Linked DNA regions of Microbulbifer sp. A4B17. Each later gene encodes a partner of the first gene's protein in a complex. Links are inferred from orthologs where the notes say so. Each region holds a gene or a part of one and is shown in the gene's direction. Other genes may lie near its edges.

Region 1 (5,986 bases):
CCCGCAACATACAATCAACGATACGCGCCTCAGAATTACAAACCGTCCCATCCCAATCGAGGATTACCAACATAACAAACGAACGCCCTACTCTTCCCTTAATCTATTCAGCACTGCGCTCAGCTCCGCAGGAAGTGGAGCCTCCACCTCAACCTTGGAGCCATCTGGCAAAGAGCAGCGCACTGAAGCCGAGTGTAAAAAGAGACGCTTCAGGCCGCGATCACGAAATTCTCGATTGACTTCGTCCGAGGTGTACTTGCTGTCGCCCGCCAGAGGACAACCAACAAACTGTGCATGAACTCGAATTTGGTGTGTTCGCCCGGTAACTGGCTCTGCGGAAAGCAGAGTCGCCGCCTTAAATCTCTCAATCAACTTAAAGCGAGTCTCCGAAGGCTTACCCTCAGGGTGCACCGACACCATTCTCTCGCCGCTTTTCAAAGTGTTCTTGCGCAAAGGCGCCTCAACAGCGCGGCGGCCTCGGGGCCACTTGCCCACCACCAACGCCTGATACGACTTACCGATCTTTCCCGACCGCAACTCTGACTGAACATGCTGCAATACCGCGCGCTTGCGGGCCACCATGATGGCTCCACTAGTATCCCGGTCCAGGCGGTGCACCAACTCAATAAACGGGCTTTGCGGAAACATCTGGCGCAAAACTTCAATCAGACCCAATCTGACACCGCTGCCACCATGGACCGCAAGACCCGACGGTTTATTGATCACCATTAACCCATGCTTGTCGTAAAGTATGGACTCTTGGATCAATTGGCGCAGAGATTCACCAGCCAGAGGGGCCTCAGCCTGCTCGGCAACACGAATTGGCGGCACTCGCACCACATCGCCCGCCTTTAACTTGTATTCAGCCTTTATTCGTCCTTTATTTACTCTTACCTCACCCTTGCGCAGGATTCGGTATATACGTGAGCGCGGCACACCCTTGAGGCGCGCCTGGAGGAAATTGTCGATCCTCTGTCCCGCCAGCTCTTCAGGCACAGTCAAAAACTGTACGCCGCCAGATGGATTAGAGGTCTTTGATGGGGGCTCAGCCGGAGCCTTTTTAGGGGGGGGTATACTTCGCATGACGCGCATCATAGCGTTGCCAGGGATACAATTGAAGCACCTCCCTGCCCATGCTATATTCGGTCGGCCTGAATTCGGCATGTTTTCGGTCACTGGCGACTTCCCACATGAAGAGACAGCCGTGGCTTTGGAGAAAACATCCCCATTCAGCAGGTGCGCGGGGATGCCGCGTCATTGATAAAACTTAGCCCTTGAGATGTCCCCCAACTACTAGAACCTGAGGGGAGCTCACTGGCAACAACAGCCCGCGGTTACGCGGGTAATTATCGCGAAGGTAAGACGGGCCGTGACCCGCAGCGCTTGAAAGGACGACTCAAACTTGCGTCCGGTTTTGCAGAATACGACAAGCCAGCAACCGAACTGGTAACCAGGGCAGCACAGCTTCCGCAAGCCTGGTGAAAAATTAAGAAGAGTGGGTATCAGCCAAAAGCTGAACTGCAGAACAACTGACGCAAACCTTGCCGCCCAGTATGAAACAAACCAAGGGGCGGCGCCCAACCCTGCTGCAGAAGCCTGCAGCACAGGTACAGGGCAGTACTAACAAAAGGTATTAAAGGTACCAACGGATAGCACGATAGCAGCGCGTATCCGGAGTTTTTGCAGAGCGAACATCAGGTGGACATCAGTCTCGACAAGCCGCATAGATCCATGGCGCGGTAGAGCTGACGCACCTTATTTCCCTGCCCTGCCTGGTGGTCCTCTCCACCGGGCAGCCAACAAGCAAGCCTGTGAGTGGCGGTGTCACACCTTTGCGCAACGCAAGGAAAACGACACGCATGAAAAGAATGCTAATTAACGCAACCCAACCCGAAGAGTTGCGTGTTGCCCTGGTCGACGGCCAGTGGCTCTATGATTTGGATATTGAGAACAGGACCCGCCAACAGAAAAAAGCGAACATATACAAAGGTAAAATTACCCGAGTAGAGCCCTCCCTTGAGGCTGCATTCGTCGACTATGGCGAAGAACGCCACGGATTCCTCCCCCTGAAAGAGATCTCTCGCGAGTACTTCCTCAAGCAGCCCAAAGACATCGAAGGTCGCATCAAGATTAAAGATGTTGTCAAAGAGGGCATGGAAGTTATTGTCCAGGTGGACAAGGAAGAGCGCGGCAACAAAGGCGCCGCCCTGACTACTTTTGTCAGCCTCGCCGGCCGCTATCTGGTGCTGATGCCAAACAATCCCCGTGCAGGTGGCATCTCCCGCCGCATTGAAGGTGATGAGCGCTCAGAACTCCGCGACGCTCTCTCCAGCGTAGAAGTCCCCTCCGGCATGGGCATCATAGTGCGCACCGCCGGCGTTGGCCGCAGCGGTGACGAACTGCAGTGGGACCTGAACTACCTGTTACAGCTTTGGAATGCCATCAAAGAGGAAGCGGACACCTCCAAAGCACCACACTTCCTGTTCCAGGAAAGTAACGTCATTATTCGCGCTATTCGCGACTACATGCGCGACGATATTGGCGAAGTTATTGTCGATGACAAAGGCGCCTACGAACTGGCCGCAGAATTTGCCCGCCAGGTAATGCCCCACTACGCCAACAAGGTGAAGTACTACGAAGACGCCATCCCGCTATTCAATCGCTATCAGATCGAAAGCCAAATCGAGACAGCGTTTGAGCGCGAAGTAAAACTGCCTTCCGGCGGCTCCATCGTTATTGATGTGACCGAGGCCTTAGTATCTATTGATATCAACTCCTCCCGCGCAACCAAGGGCGGCGATATCGAGGAGACTGCGCGCAATATCAACCTGGAAGCGGCCGACGAGATCGCTCGCCAGCTGCGCCTGCGAGATATGGGCGGGCTGGTTGTTATCGACTTTATCGATATGCAGAACAAGTCCAACCAGCGCGAAGTCGAAAAGCGTATGGAGAAGGCTCTCAGCATGGACCGCGCCCGCGTTCAGGTTGGCCGCATCTCCCGCTTCGGCTTGCTGGAAATGTCCCGCCAGCGCCTGCGCCCATCCCTGGGTGAAACCACCTTCCGCGTCTGCCCCCGCTGTAGTGGCCAGGGCACTATTCGCGGCACCAAATCTCTCGCCCTCTCCATTCTTCGCCTGGTAGAAGAGGAGGCGAAAAAAGAACGCAGCGCCGAGATCCGCGCAATCACCCCTGTGAATGTCGCAACCTACCTGTTGAATGAGAAGCGCAAAACGATCTCCCAAATCGAATCCCGCAACTCCACTCGAGTGGTAGTTGTGCCCAGCGCCGAGATGGAAACTCCGCACTTCGAAGTTCAGCGACTGCGTGACGACGACACTGCCACCCTGGAAACCTCCTATAAGATTTCTGGCACTGCCGAAGAGACCCTAGCCAAGAAAGAGGAAAAGCCACAGCGTTCAGCACCAGCACAAGCGGCCGTCCAGCAGATCAGCCACACGGCTCCAGCGCCCACCCCGGAGAAAAAAGAAGAGCCTGGACTCTTCAGCCGACTGATCAGCGCTATTGCCTCTTTCTTCACCGCGGAAGAGGAAGAGCCGAAGAAGCATCAAAAGTCCAAGGGGCGTGGCAAGGATTACCAGCAGCGCAACCGCAATCGCAACCAGCGCGGAAACCGCAGCAACCGCAGCGGCCGCCAAACTCGCCGTAAGGATGATCGCCGCGAAGATAATAAGCGCGACGACCAGCGCGAAGATAAGCGCAGCGCCAAGCTGGATGAACACGACAGCGCCTCCGAGCGCCAGGGTGAAGGCCAGCGTCGCCGTCGCCGTCGCCGCAACGACAACCGCCGTAAGGACGACAATCGCACCCAAGCCGTTGAAACCGCCCCAGGTACCGCTGACACTGGCGAGCTGGCGAGCGATGCCTCCGAACAACAGCGCCCAGCCCGCCGCCCAAGCAACGTGCGCGGTCGCCCGCAAGCGCGTCGTCGCGGCGGCCGCCGCAGTGAAAATACCGCAGCAACTGCGGTGGCTCACAGCCAGGAAGAGCTGAACCGCGAAGTTCACGAAGCTATCGACGAAGCCGAAAGCGAAGCGCGCAAAACCAAGGAAGTCGCCAAGGAAACTCGTACAGAGACACCTAAATCCAAGGCGAAAGAATCTCAAAAAGCCCAGAGAACTCCCAAGCAGGCAGCTCAACCCGCCATTACCATGCCGGTTCGAACTGCCAGTGAAGGGAAACCTGAAGCACAAGAGACTGCCAAGGCTGCAGCACAGCCGCAAAGCGTTCAGCAGGAAACCAAGCCTGTCACTGCCAAGCAACCAGCGACTCAGCCCGCAGAGCCCAAAACAACCCAGGCAGAAGAAGCAGCCGCACCCGTCTCCGAGCCGGTCGAGGTTGTAAAGCAAGCGCCTGTACAGGAAGACACAGAAGCTGAAGAGGCGGCAACCTCAAAAGCTGAAATTACTCCTGCCGAGCCAGAAATAGAAGCCGCAGAGGAAATCGTTCTTGAGGAAGCCCAGGCTGCAGCAGAAGCTTTGCAAGAGCAGGCTGACACCAGCGAACCGGAGGTCCAGGAAGAAATTGTTGCCGCTGAGCTGGCAGCTTCCGAAAAGGAACCGACTGCGACCAACCAGGGGCGCGCAGGCAACGACCCGCGCATCAATCCCAAACCGCTGGGTGAGTTCTCAATTGTTACTGAGCGCCGTGAAGTAGGCCCCCAACAGCCTCTGGATACTGCACAACCGGCTGCAATTGAACATAACCCCCGCGCCCTGACCCGCCCGGCCAATGACCCGCGCATCAGTCGCAAGGCCGTTGGAATTGGCGCCGCTACAGATATTGATCGCAACTCCGCAGAAGCGAGCTAAGCGATTCCTGCCACGCCGCCCCGGCCAGCAACCGGGGCGGCGCAATCAACCTGACGTCAAGCCTGGCGCTGGTCAATAAATCACCTAACTTATTGAACTATATAAAAAAAATCAAAATGACGCTTGTACATCCTCAGAAGCTATGTATAATGCGCAGCACAATTTGGTGGGGTGGCTGAGTGGTCGAAAGCGGCGGTCTTGAAAACCGTTGACTGTAACAGGTCCCAGGGTTCGAATCCCTGCCCCACCGCCATATAAAAAAAGCCCGGTATTATGCCGGGCTTTTTTGTTTCTGGACTTTGCACTGCTCCACCTGCCCTTGGTGGCAACCCGCCGGAGGTGAAAAGCATGGACGATAGCGCATGCTTTAATCCATGTCGTTTTACCAATTCTGAAAAATGCTAACCTGAACAGGTCCCACAAATTTATAAGCTGAAGTCCGCTGGCTTGGATTTCGGCGGATACGTTAATTTTGATGAGATCGTGGCTCGACTCGAAGAAAGTGACCTGGACAAAGTGAAGAAAGCAAAAAAGATCACCGAATCCCAGCGAAACAATCTGCGTCAGACAAAAATGAGCCACTCCTTCGAGCCTGTAATGAGTCATCCAGGCAGGATCAAGTACATTGTCCAAGCCAAAGACGATGGCTTCGACGTAATACTTCTCTTCATCGACACCAATGATCCACAGAAGCACCTAGCGCGCGTGGCTGACCGCGTAGAGAAGGGTGGGCACGCTGTTACCCATCGAAAAGATCCTATCCCGCTACAAGCGAACTAGGGACATGCTGTTCGAGGCAGCGATGACTGCCGATCACGCTCTAATTTTCGGTAATACTTCTGAGTAAAACGGGATCAAGCCTGTTACTGAAGCAAAAATAGAGATTTCGCAAGCCAAAAAGGCGGCATACCCTGGATAACAAACTACTTCAAGCACAACTACTGCAACCAGGATAATAGCTCCTGGTAACCAGTCACGCACCAAAGTCGGAAGAGGCAGTAGCCCCCTTGATTCTGGCTACACACTTACGTGCTCAGTCCTAACTTAGCCCCCCACAACCCCTTACTTCCGCTCCGCACGACAACGCGGTGCGCAAAGCTTATCGGAAGATTACTAATATCCAGATAGCTTTCCTTTCGGCTTTCATCCAATGCAAG
Region 2 (5,375 bases), 1.1 Mb from region 1 along the record:
CATGTACTCGGCCCTCAAGCACAAGGGGCAGCCGCTGTATAAGTTGGCACGCCAGGGCTTGGAAGTGGAGCGCGAGGCGCGGGAAGTAGAGATTTTTGAATTTGAACTGCTGAGCTTCACACCGGGCGCCCAGCCCCGTGCAGAAGTTGAGGTTCATTGCTCCAAGGGCACTTATATTCGCAGTATTGCCGAAGACCTGGGCCAGGCCCTGGGTGTTGGTGCCTATGTGGAAGAGTTACACCGCAGCGCCGCCGGTCCCTACGTCGAGGCCGATTCAGTGACCCTGGATGAACTCACCGCGGAGCGCGGTGAGGGTATGGCGGAGGAGTTGGATCACCACCTGTTATCGGTGGATTCTCCCGCCTCTTCGCTACCCAAACTCACCCTTCCGGACGAGTCTGGTTACTATGTGCGTCAGGGGCAGCCGGTAATGGATTTGCAGGTCTACCGTATCGGTGAAGAAGGTGATATGGTGCGCCTCTTCCTGGAAAATGGCGATTTTCTGGGCGTAGGAGAAATTACTGACGACGGGTGCGTAGCGCCTCGGCGTCTGGTAAGTAGTACTTAAGCAGAAAACGCTATATTGGTGAGAGCCGATAGCGGTTGATGTGAGAGTATTGCAATAGTGAGTAGCTGGTCTGTAAATATGCACGGGCCAGCCGAATCTTTTAAAGCATATTACGACGAGGTTATTCGTTATGGCACTGTCTGCAGTAGAAAAAGCAGCAATCCTGAAAGAGCACGGCCAATCTGAAGGCGACACCGGTTCTCCGGAAGTCCAGGTAGCCCTGCTGACTGCCAACATCAACAAACTGCAGGGTCACTTCTCTGCGCACAAGCAGGATCACCACTCTCGCCGTGGTCTGATCCGCATGGTAAACCAGCGCCGCAAGTTGCTGGATTACCTGAAGCGTAAGGATCTGAGTCGCTACGCACAGCTGATCGCTAAGCTCGGCCTGCGTCGCTAAGACCCTGGAATGCCCGCCTCTGGCGGGCATTCTTTTTTAATGCTTGCTGAAAAGTGGCGCTGTTGTCACTTTTCGGCAGTTTCGCAGTACAACCCCAGGGGCAATATCCCGGCGGATGTGCTGCGTTTGCACCGGCCACCCGGGTCGGTAGCGGTACATCCCCGTATCGCTCTGGATAGGAGGTTTGGAACCTCTGCCCAGGCAACTAATGTAGGGGTTACTGGAATGGGCCAGTAACCGTAAGGAAATAGGAAAAAAACTAGTGAATCCAGTAAGCAAAACTTTCCAATACGGACAACACCAAGTCACCATCGAGACCGGCCGCATCGCGCGCCAGGCTTCCGGTGCTGCCCTGGTTAGCATGGGTGAGACCGTCGTCCTGTGTACTGTTGTCGGCGCTAAAGAAATGAAAGCCGGCCAGGACTTCTTCCCGCTGTCCGTGCACTACCAGGAAAAAGCCTACGCGGCTGGCAAAATTCCCGGTGGTTTCTTCAAGCGTGAAGGCCGCCCGTCTGAAAAAGAAACTCTGACTTCCCGTCTGATCGACCGCCCGATCCGCCCGCTGTTCCCGAACGGCTTTATGAACGAAGTTCAGGTGATGTGTACCGTTCTCTCCGCTGAGAAGGACATGGACCCGGATATCGCCGCCATGATCGGTACCTCCGCAGCGCTGTCTGTTTCCGGTATTCCTTTCGCGGGCCCAATCGGTGCTGCGCGCGTGGGTTACACCCAGCAAGACGGCTACCTGCTGAACCCGGGCTACCAGGCTCTGAAGTCCTCCGAGCTGGACATGGTCGTTGCCGGTACCAAAGACGCCGTACTGATGGTGGAGTCCGAAGCCCAGGAGCTGCCGGAAGACATCATGCTGGGTGCCGTACTCTACGCACACCAAGAAATGCAGGCCATTATCAAGGTTTGTGAAGAGCTGAAAGCGGAAGCGGGCAAGCCCCAGTGGGACTGGCAGGCTCCGGCAGAAAACACCGAGCTGAAAGCTGCCCTGGACGCTCAGTTTGGTGAGAAGGTTGCTGAAGCCTACCGCATCACCAACAAGCAGGAGCGCAGCACCCGCCTGGCGGAACTGCGCAGTGAAGCTGCTGAAGCCCTGGCTACTGAAGAAGTACCCGCTGATGAAGTGAAGAGCTACTTCGGCAAGCTTGAGAAGAAGCTGGTGCGCGGTTCTGTAGTACGCGGCGAGCCCCGTATCGACGGCCGTGACAGCAAAACTGTACGCCCGATCACTGTGGAAGTTGGCGCTCTGCCCAAGTCCCACGGTTCCGCGTTGTTCACCCGTGGTGAGACCCAGGCTCTGGTAGTGGCTACCCTAGGTTCCACCGGCGATGCACAGATCATCGATGCCTTGGAAGGTGAGCGCAAAGACTACTTTATGCTGCACTACAACTTCCCTCCCTACTCTGTAGGTGAAGCGGGTCGTGTAGGTGCTACCGGTCGTCGCGAAATCGGTCACGGTCGCCTGGCTCGTCGCGGTATTGCTGCGGTTTTGCCGAGCCCAGACAGCTTCCCCTACACCGTGCGCGTGGTTTCCGAGATCACTGAATCCAACGGTTCCAGCTCAATGGCTTCCGTATGTGGTTCTAGCCTGGCGCTGATGGATGCGGGTGTTCCGCTGAAGGCACCGGTAGCCGGTATCGCTATGGGCCTGGTGAAGGAAGACGAAGGCTATGCGGTTCTGACCGACATCCTCGGTGACGAAGACCACCTTGGCGATATGGACTTCAAAGTAGCGGGTACCGCCTCTGGTGTGACCGCGCTGCAGATGGATATCAAGATCGAAGGTATTACCGAAGAGATCATGGAAACCGCTCTGGAGCAGGCCCTGCAAGCGCGTCTGCACATCCTGGCGGAAATGAACAAGGTGATCGACTCTTCCCGTACCACGGTGAATGAGAATGCACCGCGCTATGCGACCCTGAAGATCCATCCGGACAAGATCCGCGACGTGATCGGTAAGGGTGGTGCGACTATCCGCTCCATCACTGAAGAGACTGGCGCCTCCATCGATATCGAAGACGATGGTACTATCAAGGTCTTCGGTGAAGACGGTGAGAGCCTGGAAGCTGCGGTAACCCGCATCGAGGAAATCACTGCGGAAGCTGAGATCGGCGCTATCTACGAGGGCACCGTGGTGCGTATCGTGGACTTCGGTGCGTTCGTTAACTTCCTGCCGGGCAAAGACGGTCTGGTGCATATCTCCCAGATCGCTGAAGAGCGAGTAAATGCAGTAACTGATTACCTGACTGAAGGTGAGAAGGTTAAGGTTAAGGTACTCGATGTTGACCAGCGTGGACGTATCAAGCTTTCTATCAAGGAAGCCAAGGCCGACGCAGCTGCCGCTGAAGAAGCCAAGCAGGCTTCTGACGAAGCTTAAGTCTACGGACTGAAAAAAACCCGGCTTTTAAGTCGGGTTTTTTTGTATCTGCCAATGGGGATTTGTCGCTTGCTACCAGTTTTCTATTAGAATTCTGGAAAAAAAGGGCAAAACATTGGATAACTTCTGGCTGATCGACATTCTCCTCACTCTTGCCGCACTGCTGATTGCCAATCAGTACTGGCGTCTTACTAATGCTCGTTTTCAATCTGCTGCACTGTTGGTGATGGCGGGACTTCTATTTATCGCTGTCACTGCGATTGTCGGTGCCTATCGCTATGGCATTGATCCCGGGGCAACCCAATTACATCTAGCCCTTTTGCAGCTTTCCGGGTTTAGTTCACTTCTGCTGATTGGAATTGGCCTGGCTTGGGCGCGTTTCGAGATCGGTATTGGGCAAAGTACCCGGGGGCCTGCTTACGTGGTATTAGTGCTGGTACTGGCCTCTGCTATTGGAGTCTCTGAAAGTGGCACGCTGTCGCCACAGGAAGTAACGGAGGCATTTTCGGCGCTGGGGCTTCTGCTGTGGCTGTGGGTCGCAATGATGGAGTTGATGTCACCGCGTCGACTGTCGCCACCGGGCCCGCTGTTGCTGGGGGCGGGGGCCGTAGTAATTGCAATGGATGGGCTATTTGTGGGCACCGGCGCCCCCCGGGTATTGGGGTTGGCACGTACGAACTGGTTCCACCTGTTACTCGGACTTTCACTGTTTTCTCTGCTGGCAGCCCGCCCTTTATTTGTGAAGGACAATAAATCAAGTGAGTAAAATCAATACCGAACTTCGCGGAGGCTGCCACTGTGGTGCCGTTCGCTATAGGGCCAGGCATGAGCGCAACTCAGGGGAGAAACTGGTAGCCCTTGCGTGCAATTGCTCCATGTGTGAGAAGGTGGGTTTTTTGCACGTCATTATTCCCGCTGAAAACTTTGAGTTGGAATCAGGGGAAGGATATCTGAATTGTTATACCTTTAATACTGGGGTGGCCAAGCATTTGTTTTGCCGCCACTGTGGGGTTAAGTCTTTTTACGTGCCGCGCTCCAATCCCGATGGATATAGTCTTAATGCGCGCTGTTTCGACAAGCGGCCAAGGGACCTGGAAGTAAAACCTTTTGATGGTCAAAACTGGGAGCAGAATGCTGCGGAGATGGCCCATCTCAGCAAGTAAATTGCAGAAAGAAAGTGATGCTCCGATCAATATCAGGTGATATGAGCGCTTATGGAAACTGGTCTGGTCTACGCAGTCTTACTTGATCGCAAAGGCTCGGGTCGGGAGCTTTCCTGGGCGGAGGTGAAATCCTGGCAACCAAGCCAGGGAATTCTCTGGTTGCATTTTGACTACGACAGCACTGAGAGCGCCGAGTGGCTGCAACAGGATAGTGGGCTCACAACTACGGCGATAGAGACCCTGTCTGCGAAGACAGTACGCCCCAGTGTGATGACTGTGGATCAGGGACTGATATTGGCTATGTACGGTATTGAGCGAAAGTCCAAACCACGTGCAAAGGATATGATCGCTATCCGTATTTGGGCTGAGGAAAATCGTATTATTAGTACCGGCCGACGGAAGTTACTTTCAGAGGATGATTTGCTTTCTCGCTTGCGCAACGGCTTTGGTCCCCGTGGAACTTCGGCTCTTTTGATGTCACTGGCAGATCTATTGGTCCTGCGTATGTGTGATCGGGCCGAAGACTTCGAAGAAAAGATAGATGACCTGGAAAACCTGCTGTTGGATAGGGGAGGGGCGGAACTCTCTTCCTTATTGGTTCGTCTGCGCAAGAGAACTATCGTATTGCGACGTTACTTGTGCCTGCAGAGGGAAGTGCTCGGACGTTTGCAGCAGGAATCCCTGTCCTGGTTTGATGAGCATAGCCACGCCCTTTTGGGTGAGGTAATTGATCGATTGCAGCGCCATATTGATGATATCGATACAGTACGAGAGCGCGCAGCAATCGCCCAGGAGGAATTATTGAGCCGCACTTCGGATCAGTTGAATAGCCGTATGTATGTGCTGTCGGTGGTGGCG
Region 3 (5,423 bases), 1.6 Mb from region 1 along the record:
TTTTAAAGCGTCTTTTGACAAGGCCAATCGCTCTTCCATTAATTCCTATCGCGGACCGGGAATGGAAGAAGGCCTGAAGATTTTTCAGGAAATAAAAGACACCTTTAAGGTTCCCCTGATTACCGATGTCCACGAAGTACACCAGGCTGCTCCGGTTGCCGAAGTCGTGGATATTATTCAGCTGCCGGCTTTCCTGGCCCGCCAGACTGACCTGGTCGCAGCTATGGCAGCGACTGGTGCAGTGATCAACGTCAAAAAACCTCAGTTTATGAGCCCGCCGCAAGTTAAAAATGTGGTGGAGAAATTTGCTGAGTGCGGCAACGAAAATATTCTTTTGTGTGAGCGCGGTGCCAGCTTTGGCTACGACAACCTGGTTGTCGATATGCTGGGCTTCAGCACCATGATCAATGCCTCTGGCGGTGCGCCGCTGATTTTTGATGTCACCCACTCACTGCAAATGCGGGATCCTTCCGGTGCTGCTTCTGGTGGTCGCCGTGCACAGGTAACTGAGCTGGGCCGTGCAGGTTTGGCTATCGGTATTGCCGGCCTGTTCCTGGAAGCACACCCGAATCCAGACAAAGCATTGTGTGATGGCCCCAGTGCATTGCCATTAGAGAAGCTGGAGCCATTCCTGGCGCAGATGAAAGCGGTAGATGACCTGATCAAAGGCTTTGAGCCGCTGGATACGAAATAAAAAAGAGATATTTTTGCGCGCCCTGATCGGGCGCGCGGCACTTTCCCCTCTGCTATTTAGCCTGAGTGCTGTAGCAAAAGTGCGTAAAGTCTGATTTACGAAAACCTATTTTCAGTAAGTACCAATACGGAGCCCATTGTAAATGAGCAAGATTGTCGCTGTTAAAGCCTTTGAAGTACTGGATTCTCGCGGTAACCCTACCGTTGAAGCCGATGTAATCCTTGAGGACGGTTCTATTGGTTCCGCCTGTGCACCCTCCGGTGCCTCTACTGGCTCCCGTGAAGCGCTGGAACTTCGCGATGGCGATAAAAGCCGTTACCTGGGCAAGGGTGTCCTGAAAGCGGTTGAGAATATCAACACCACTATCGCCGACTTGCTGAAAGGTATGGATGCTACCGATCAGCGCGTCCTGGACAAGGCGATGATCGATGCCGACGGTACTGAAAACAAAGCTAACCTGGGCGCCAACGCAATTTTGGCGGTTTCCCTGGCGGCCGCAAAAGCAGCTGCAGCTTCCAAAAATATTCCCCTGTACCAGCATATCGCTGAGGTAAATGGCACTCCGGGTGAATACTCCATGCCGGTTCCGATGATGAATATCCTCAACGGCGGTGAGCACGCTGATAACAATGTGGATATCCAGGAATTTATGGTTCAGCCCGTTAAAGCTGAGTCTTTTGCCGAAGCCCTGCGCCAAGGTGCAGAGATCTTCCACTCCCTGAAAAAAGTACTGTCCAGCAACAGTCTGAATACTGCGGTTGGTGATGAGGGTGGCTTTGCTCCTAACCTGCCTTCCAACGAAGCAGCTCTGAAAGTGATTGCTGAGGCTGTAGAAAAAGCTGGTTACACCCTGGGCGATGATATTACTCTGGCTCTGGACTGCGCTTCTTCCGAGTTCTACAAAGATGGCAAGTACGATCTGGCTGGGGAAGGCAAGCAGTTCGATAGCGAAGGCTTTGCCAGCTACCTGGCCGACTTGTCTGCCAACTATCCGATCCTGTCTATTGAGGACGGTATGGATGAGAGCGATTGGGATGGTTGGAAAGTGCTTACCGATAAGATTGGTGACAAAGTACAGCTGGTAGGCGACGACCTGTTCGTAACCAACACCAAGATCCTGAAAGAAGGTATCGAAAAAGGTGTAGGTAATTCCATCTTGATCAAGTTCAACCAGATCGGCTCCCTGTCCGAGACTCTGGACGCGATTAAAATGGCTAAAGATGCAGGCTACACCGCTGTGATCTCTCACCGCTCTGGTGAGACTGAAGATACCACTATTGCGGATCTGGCGGTTGCGACTGCTGCTGGCCAAATCAAGACCGGCTCCCTTTGCCGTTCAGACCGCGTAGCCAAGTACAACCGCCTGCTGCGCATCGAAGCTGAGTTGAATGGCTCCGCTCCTTATCGCGGCCGTGCTGAATTCAAGTAATCTATTATTTGAATTAGCGTGCAAGCACTACAAAGAGGGGCCAGCCCCTCTTTGTAGTGCTATAAATACGAACAAGCGAAATATCGTAATCTCGTATGAAATGGCTGCTGGCAATACTCACCATTATGCTCCTCGCCACCCAGTACCGACTTTGGGTTGGTGAAGGTAGTCTCGCCGAAGTTACACGTCTCAAGCGTCAATTAGCCCAACAGCAAGAAAAAAATATCGCGCTGGTGCGGGAAAACCGTCAACTGTTCAGGGAAGTCCGCAGTTTGAAAATTGGCACAGATGGTGTGGAAGCGAAAGCCCGTTATGACCTGGGACTGATCAAGGAAGGGGAAACACTGTTTATCTTCCTGGATAAGAAGGAAGAGGCTGAAAATTGATTAAGGATTATTGGGTCATTGTACCCGCTGCCGGCGTTGGCAAACGTATGGGGGCCGATCGCCCGAAACAGTACCTGCCATTGCTCGGGCGACCACTGCTATCCCTGACTTTAAAAAATATTCTTGGGTGGCCAGGCTTGGCCGGCGTTGTAGTATCGCTGTCGGAGCAGGATACCTACTTCCTTCACCTGAAAGAAGCAAACCACCCCTTGGTACACACAGTCATTGGTGGAGCTGAGAGAGCGGACTCTGTTCAGTCCGCTCTGGATTTCCTGGCGGAGCGTGAAAGCGGTGATACCCCGGTTTTAGTCCACGATGCTGCACGACCCTGTGTGTCTGAGCGCGATATCTGCGCTTTGCTTTGTGACGAAGTCTCACCAATGGCACTTTTGGCGCGCCCCGCGAGCGACACATTAAAGCGCAGTCACGTGACAGGCGGTGTAGCCTGTGTGGAAGAAACGGTTGACCGGGAAAGTATTTGGCTGGCGCAAACTCCGCAACGGGCCCCTCTCAGCACTTTGCACTCATGCCTTGGTAAAGCCCTGGAGCAGGGTATTGCTGTAACCGATGAAGCCAGTGCACTGGAATTTTTTGGCCATTCACCGCAATTGGTTGCAGGTGATAGTGACAATATTAAAGTGACGCACCCCGCCGATATCATAATTGCAGAAACTATTTTACGTCTGCGCTACTCCCCGACTGAGGATAAGCGATAGTGAGTTTTCGAATAGGCCAGGGCTTTGATGTGCACGCATTTGGCCCTGGTGATCACGTAGTGCTCGGAGGAGTACAAATCCCCTATGGGTATGGTTTGGTAGCTCATTCTGACGGGGATGTTTTATTGCACGCCCTCTCGGATGCCTTATTGGGTGCTCTGGCCTTGGGAGATATTGGTAAACACTTTCCCGACAACGATGAACAGTTTGCCGGGGCAGATAGCAGAAACCTGCTTCGACATGTTGTTGGGTTAATCGATAGTAAAGGGTATCGCCTGGTTAATGCGGATATGACGTTGATTGCCCAAGCCCCCAAGATGGCTCCGCATATCGATGGAATGCGAGTCAATATTGCCGCTGACTGTGGTGTTGATTGCGATGCGATCAGTGTCAAAGCAACCACTACAGAAAAGCTTGGATTTACTGGTCGCGGTGAGGGTATCGCCGCGCAAGCTACCGTTTTATTAGAGCGCAAAGATGTCTGAAGTTTGGAATCTGGATTGGCCCCGAGCGCTCGGGGGTGCGGTAATTTCTGGTGATTTTCGCACAGAACCGGAAGACTTTATTGTCGATGAACTGGCTGTGCCACCGGCTGATAAAGAAGGTGAGCATGTTTACTTACAGGTTAAAAAGCGCGGGGCAAATACCGCCTGGGTTGCCAAGGAGTTGGCGAAGTTAGCCGGGGTGCAAAGCCGGGATGTCAGCTTTTATGGTTTGAAAGACCGACATGCTGTTACCACTCAATGGTTCAGTGTATGGCTTGGACAAAAGCCAGAGGCAGACTGGTCGCAAATTAACAGCGATGAAATTTCATTGCTCCAGGCCTTCCGGGGACCACGCAAGTTGCGTCGCGGTGAGCATATGGGGAATCGCTTCAGGATTCGTCTGCGCAATGTAGAAGGTGATCGGGACAAAGCAGAAGAAGTACTTCAGCTGATCCCCAAAGGAGTACCCAATTACTTCGGTGAACAGCGCTTTGGGATTGATGGCAATAACCTTAGCCTGGCAAAAAACTTAGCTGAAGAGGACGGTCGTTGCCGCAAAAGCGAAAAGGCCTTCGCCATGTCTGCTGCCCGTAGCTGGCTGTTCAATCAGATTTTGGCTGAACGAGTCAATACCGGAACCTGGCAGAGCCCCCTCGTTGGAGAGCCTGAAGATTACCCAACCGGGCCTCTTTGGGGGCGCGGTAGAAACCTGTCAACGGATGCCCAGGGAGAGTTGGAGGAGCAAGTGTTGTCTCCGTGGCAGCCTTGGTGCAACTGGCTGGAGCACTGCGGTCTTAGCCAGGAACGCCGGGCCATGATTTTATCCCCTGAGGCGTTTCGTTATGAGTGGGAAGGTGATCACTTGATCGTCGAGTTCGCCTTGCCACCGGGTACTTTTGCTACGGCTTTGCTGCGGGAGATAGCTCAGCTGGTCAATGTTAAACAGCGTACATAAAATTTAGGTTCAGAGGCTCCCTAAATGACTGGTGCTGTTCTACAAATCATGGACAAAAAGAGAATATGGATCGCTTGAGACAAGAAGGTCTGGGAATGACTTCCCAGCGAACCCGCAATCGCTTGATCCAGCGATTGCGGGAAGAGGGGATTTCTAATGAAGAAGTGCTGGATGTAATGGCATCCACCCCTCGACACCTTTTTTTGGATGAAGCTCTGGCTATTCGAGCTTACGAGGACACCGCCTTGCCCATCGGTTATGGCCAAACCATCTCCCAGCCTTACATTGTTGCCCGTATGACTGAACTCCTGCTGAGTCGAGCAAAGTCTCTACACCGGGTGCTGGAAGTGGGCACTGGCTCTGGCTACCAAACGGCCATTCTTGCCCGTTTGGTGGAACAACTTTATTCCGTTGAGCGTGTCGAACCTCTATTGGAAACTGCTCGCCATAGGTTGGGAGAGCTGGGTTACAACAATGTAGAGTACAAGCTCAGTAGTGGGGGCTTCGGTTGGAAGGAAGAGGGGCCCTATGATGCAATCCTGGCCGCAGCGGCACCTGCAATAATTCCCGATGAGTTGCGAGAGCAATTGGCGCCCAACGGGGTTTTGGTAATTCCGGTGGGTGCTGAACAGCAATACCTGACGATGGTGACTCGCCGTGAGGACAGTAATAAATTTGATGTGGAAAAGTTGGAAGCGGTGCGCTTCGTGCCTTTACTGGGTGGTGTGGTTCGATGAGATTTTCTGAGGTTCTGAAAA

Evidence for each region.
Region 2: the proteins of rne (region 1) and pnp are in contact, whole or in part, in a cryo-EM structure (PDB 9QH0), measured with the Escherichia coli proteins. The link is inferred for Microbulbifer sp. A4B17 from one-to-one orthologs.
Region 3: the proteins of rne (region 1) and eno are in contact, whole or in part, in a solved structure (PDB 2FYM), measured with the Escherichia coli proteins. The link is inferred for Microbulbifer sp. A4B17 from one-to-one orthologs.

What each region holds. Positions count from the first base shown.
Region 1 is NZ_CP029064.1:3,009,749-3,015,734, forward strand. Bases 1,488-5,029 are described here. They hold rne (ribonuclease E), read left to right. Parts: upstream 1,488-1,859; coding sequence 1,860-4,829; downstream 4,830-5,029. Also shown: BTJ40_RS13385 (HAD-IA family hydrolase), read right to left, coding at 1-73; 23S rRNA pseudouridine(955/2504/2580) synthase RluC, read right to left, coding at 88-1,083; BTJ40_RS13405 (hypothetical protein), read left to right, coding at 5,277-5,609. UniProt on the Escherichia coli protein: Endoribonuclease that plays a central role in RNA processing and decay. Required for the maturation of 5S and 16S rRNAs and the majority of tRNAs. Also involved in the degradation of most mRNAs.
Region 2 is NZ_CP029064.1:4,073,980-4,079,354, reverse strand. Bases 862-3,792 are described here. They hold pnp (polyribonucleotide nucleotidyltransferase), read left to right. Parts: upstream 862-1,230; coding sequence 1,231-3,354; downstream 3,355-3,792. Other genes in these bases: BTJ40_RS17950 (hypothetical protein), read left to right, coding at 3,470-3,792; BTJ40_RS22395 (hypothetical protein), read left to right, coding at 1,008-1,205; rpsO (30S ribosomal protein S15), read left to right, coding at 862-968. Outside these bases: tRNA pseudouridine(55) synthase TruB, read left to right, coding at 1-568; more of rpsO, read left to right, coding at 699-861; more of BTJ40_RS17950, read left to right, coding at 3,793-4,120; BTJ40_RS17945 (GFA family protein), read left to right, coding at 4,113-4,517; BTJ40_RS17940 (zinc transporter ZntB), read left to right, coding at 4,569-5,375. UniProt on the Escherichia coli protein: Involved in mRNA degradation. Catalyzes the phosphorolysis of single-stranded polyribonucleotides processively in the 3'- to 5'-direction. Also involved, along with RNase II, in tRNA processing.
Region 3 is NZ_CP029064.1:1,449,836-1,455,258, forward strand. The notes cover bases 1-2,979. They hold eno (phosphopyruvate hydratase), read left to right. Parts: upstream 1-836; coding sequence 837-2,123; downstream 2,124-2,979. Other genes in these bases: kdsA (3-deoxy-8-phosphooctulonate synthase), read left to right, coding at 1-694; BTJ40_RS06425 (septum formation initiator family protein), read left to right, coding at 2,219-2,509; ispD (2-C-methyl-D-erythritol 4-phosphate cytidylyltransferase), read left to right, coding at 2,506-2,979. Outside these bases: more of ispD, read left to right, coding at 2,980-3,225; ispF (2-C-methyl-D-erythritol 2,4-cyclodiphosphate synthase), read left to right, coding at 3,225-3,710; tRNA pseudouridine(13) synthase TruD, read left to right, coding at 3,703-4,665; BTJ40_RS06445 (protein-L-isoaspartate(D-aspartate) O-methyltransferase), read left to right, coding at 4,731-5,402; BTJ40_RS06450 (DUF368 domain-containing protein), read left to right, coding at 5,399-5,423. UniProt on the Escherichia coli protein: Catalyzes the reversible conversion of 2-phosphoglycerate (2-PG) into phosphoenolpyruvate (PEP). It is essential for the degradation of carbohydrates via glycolysis.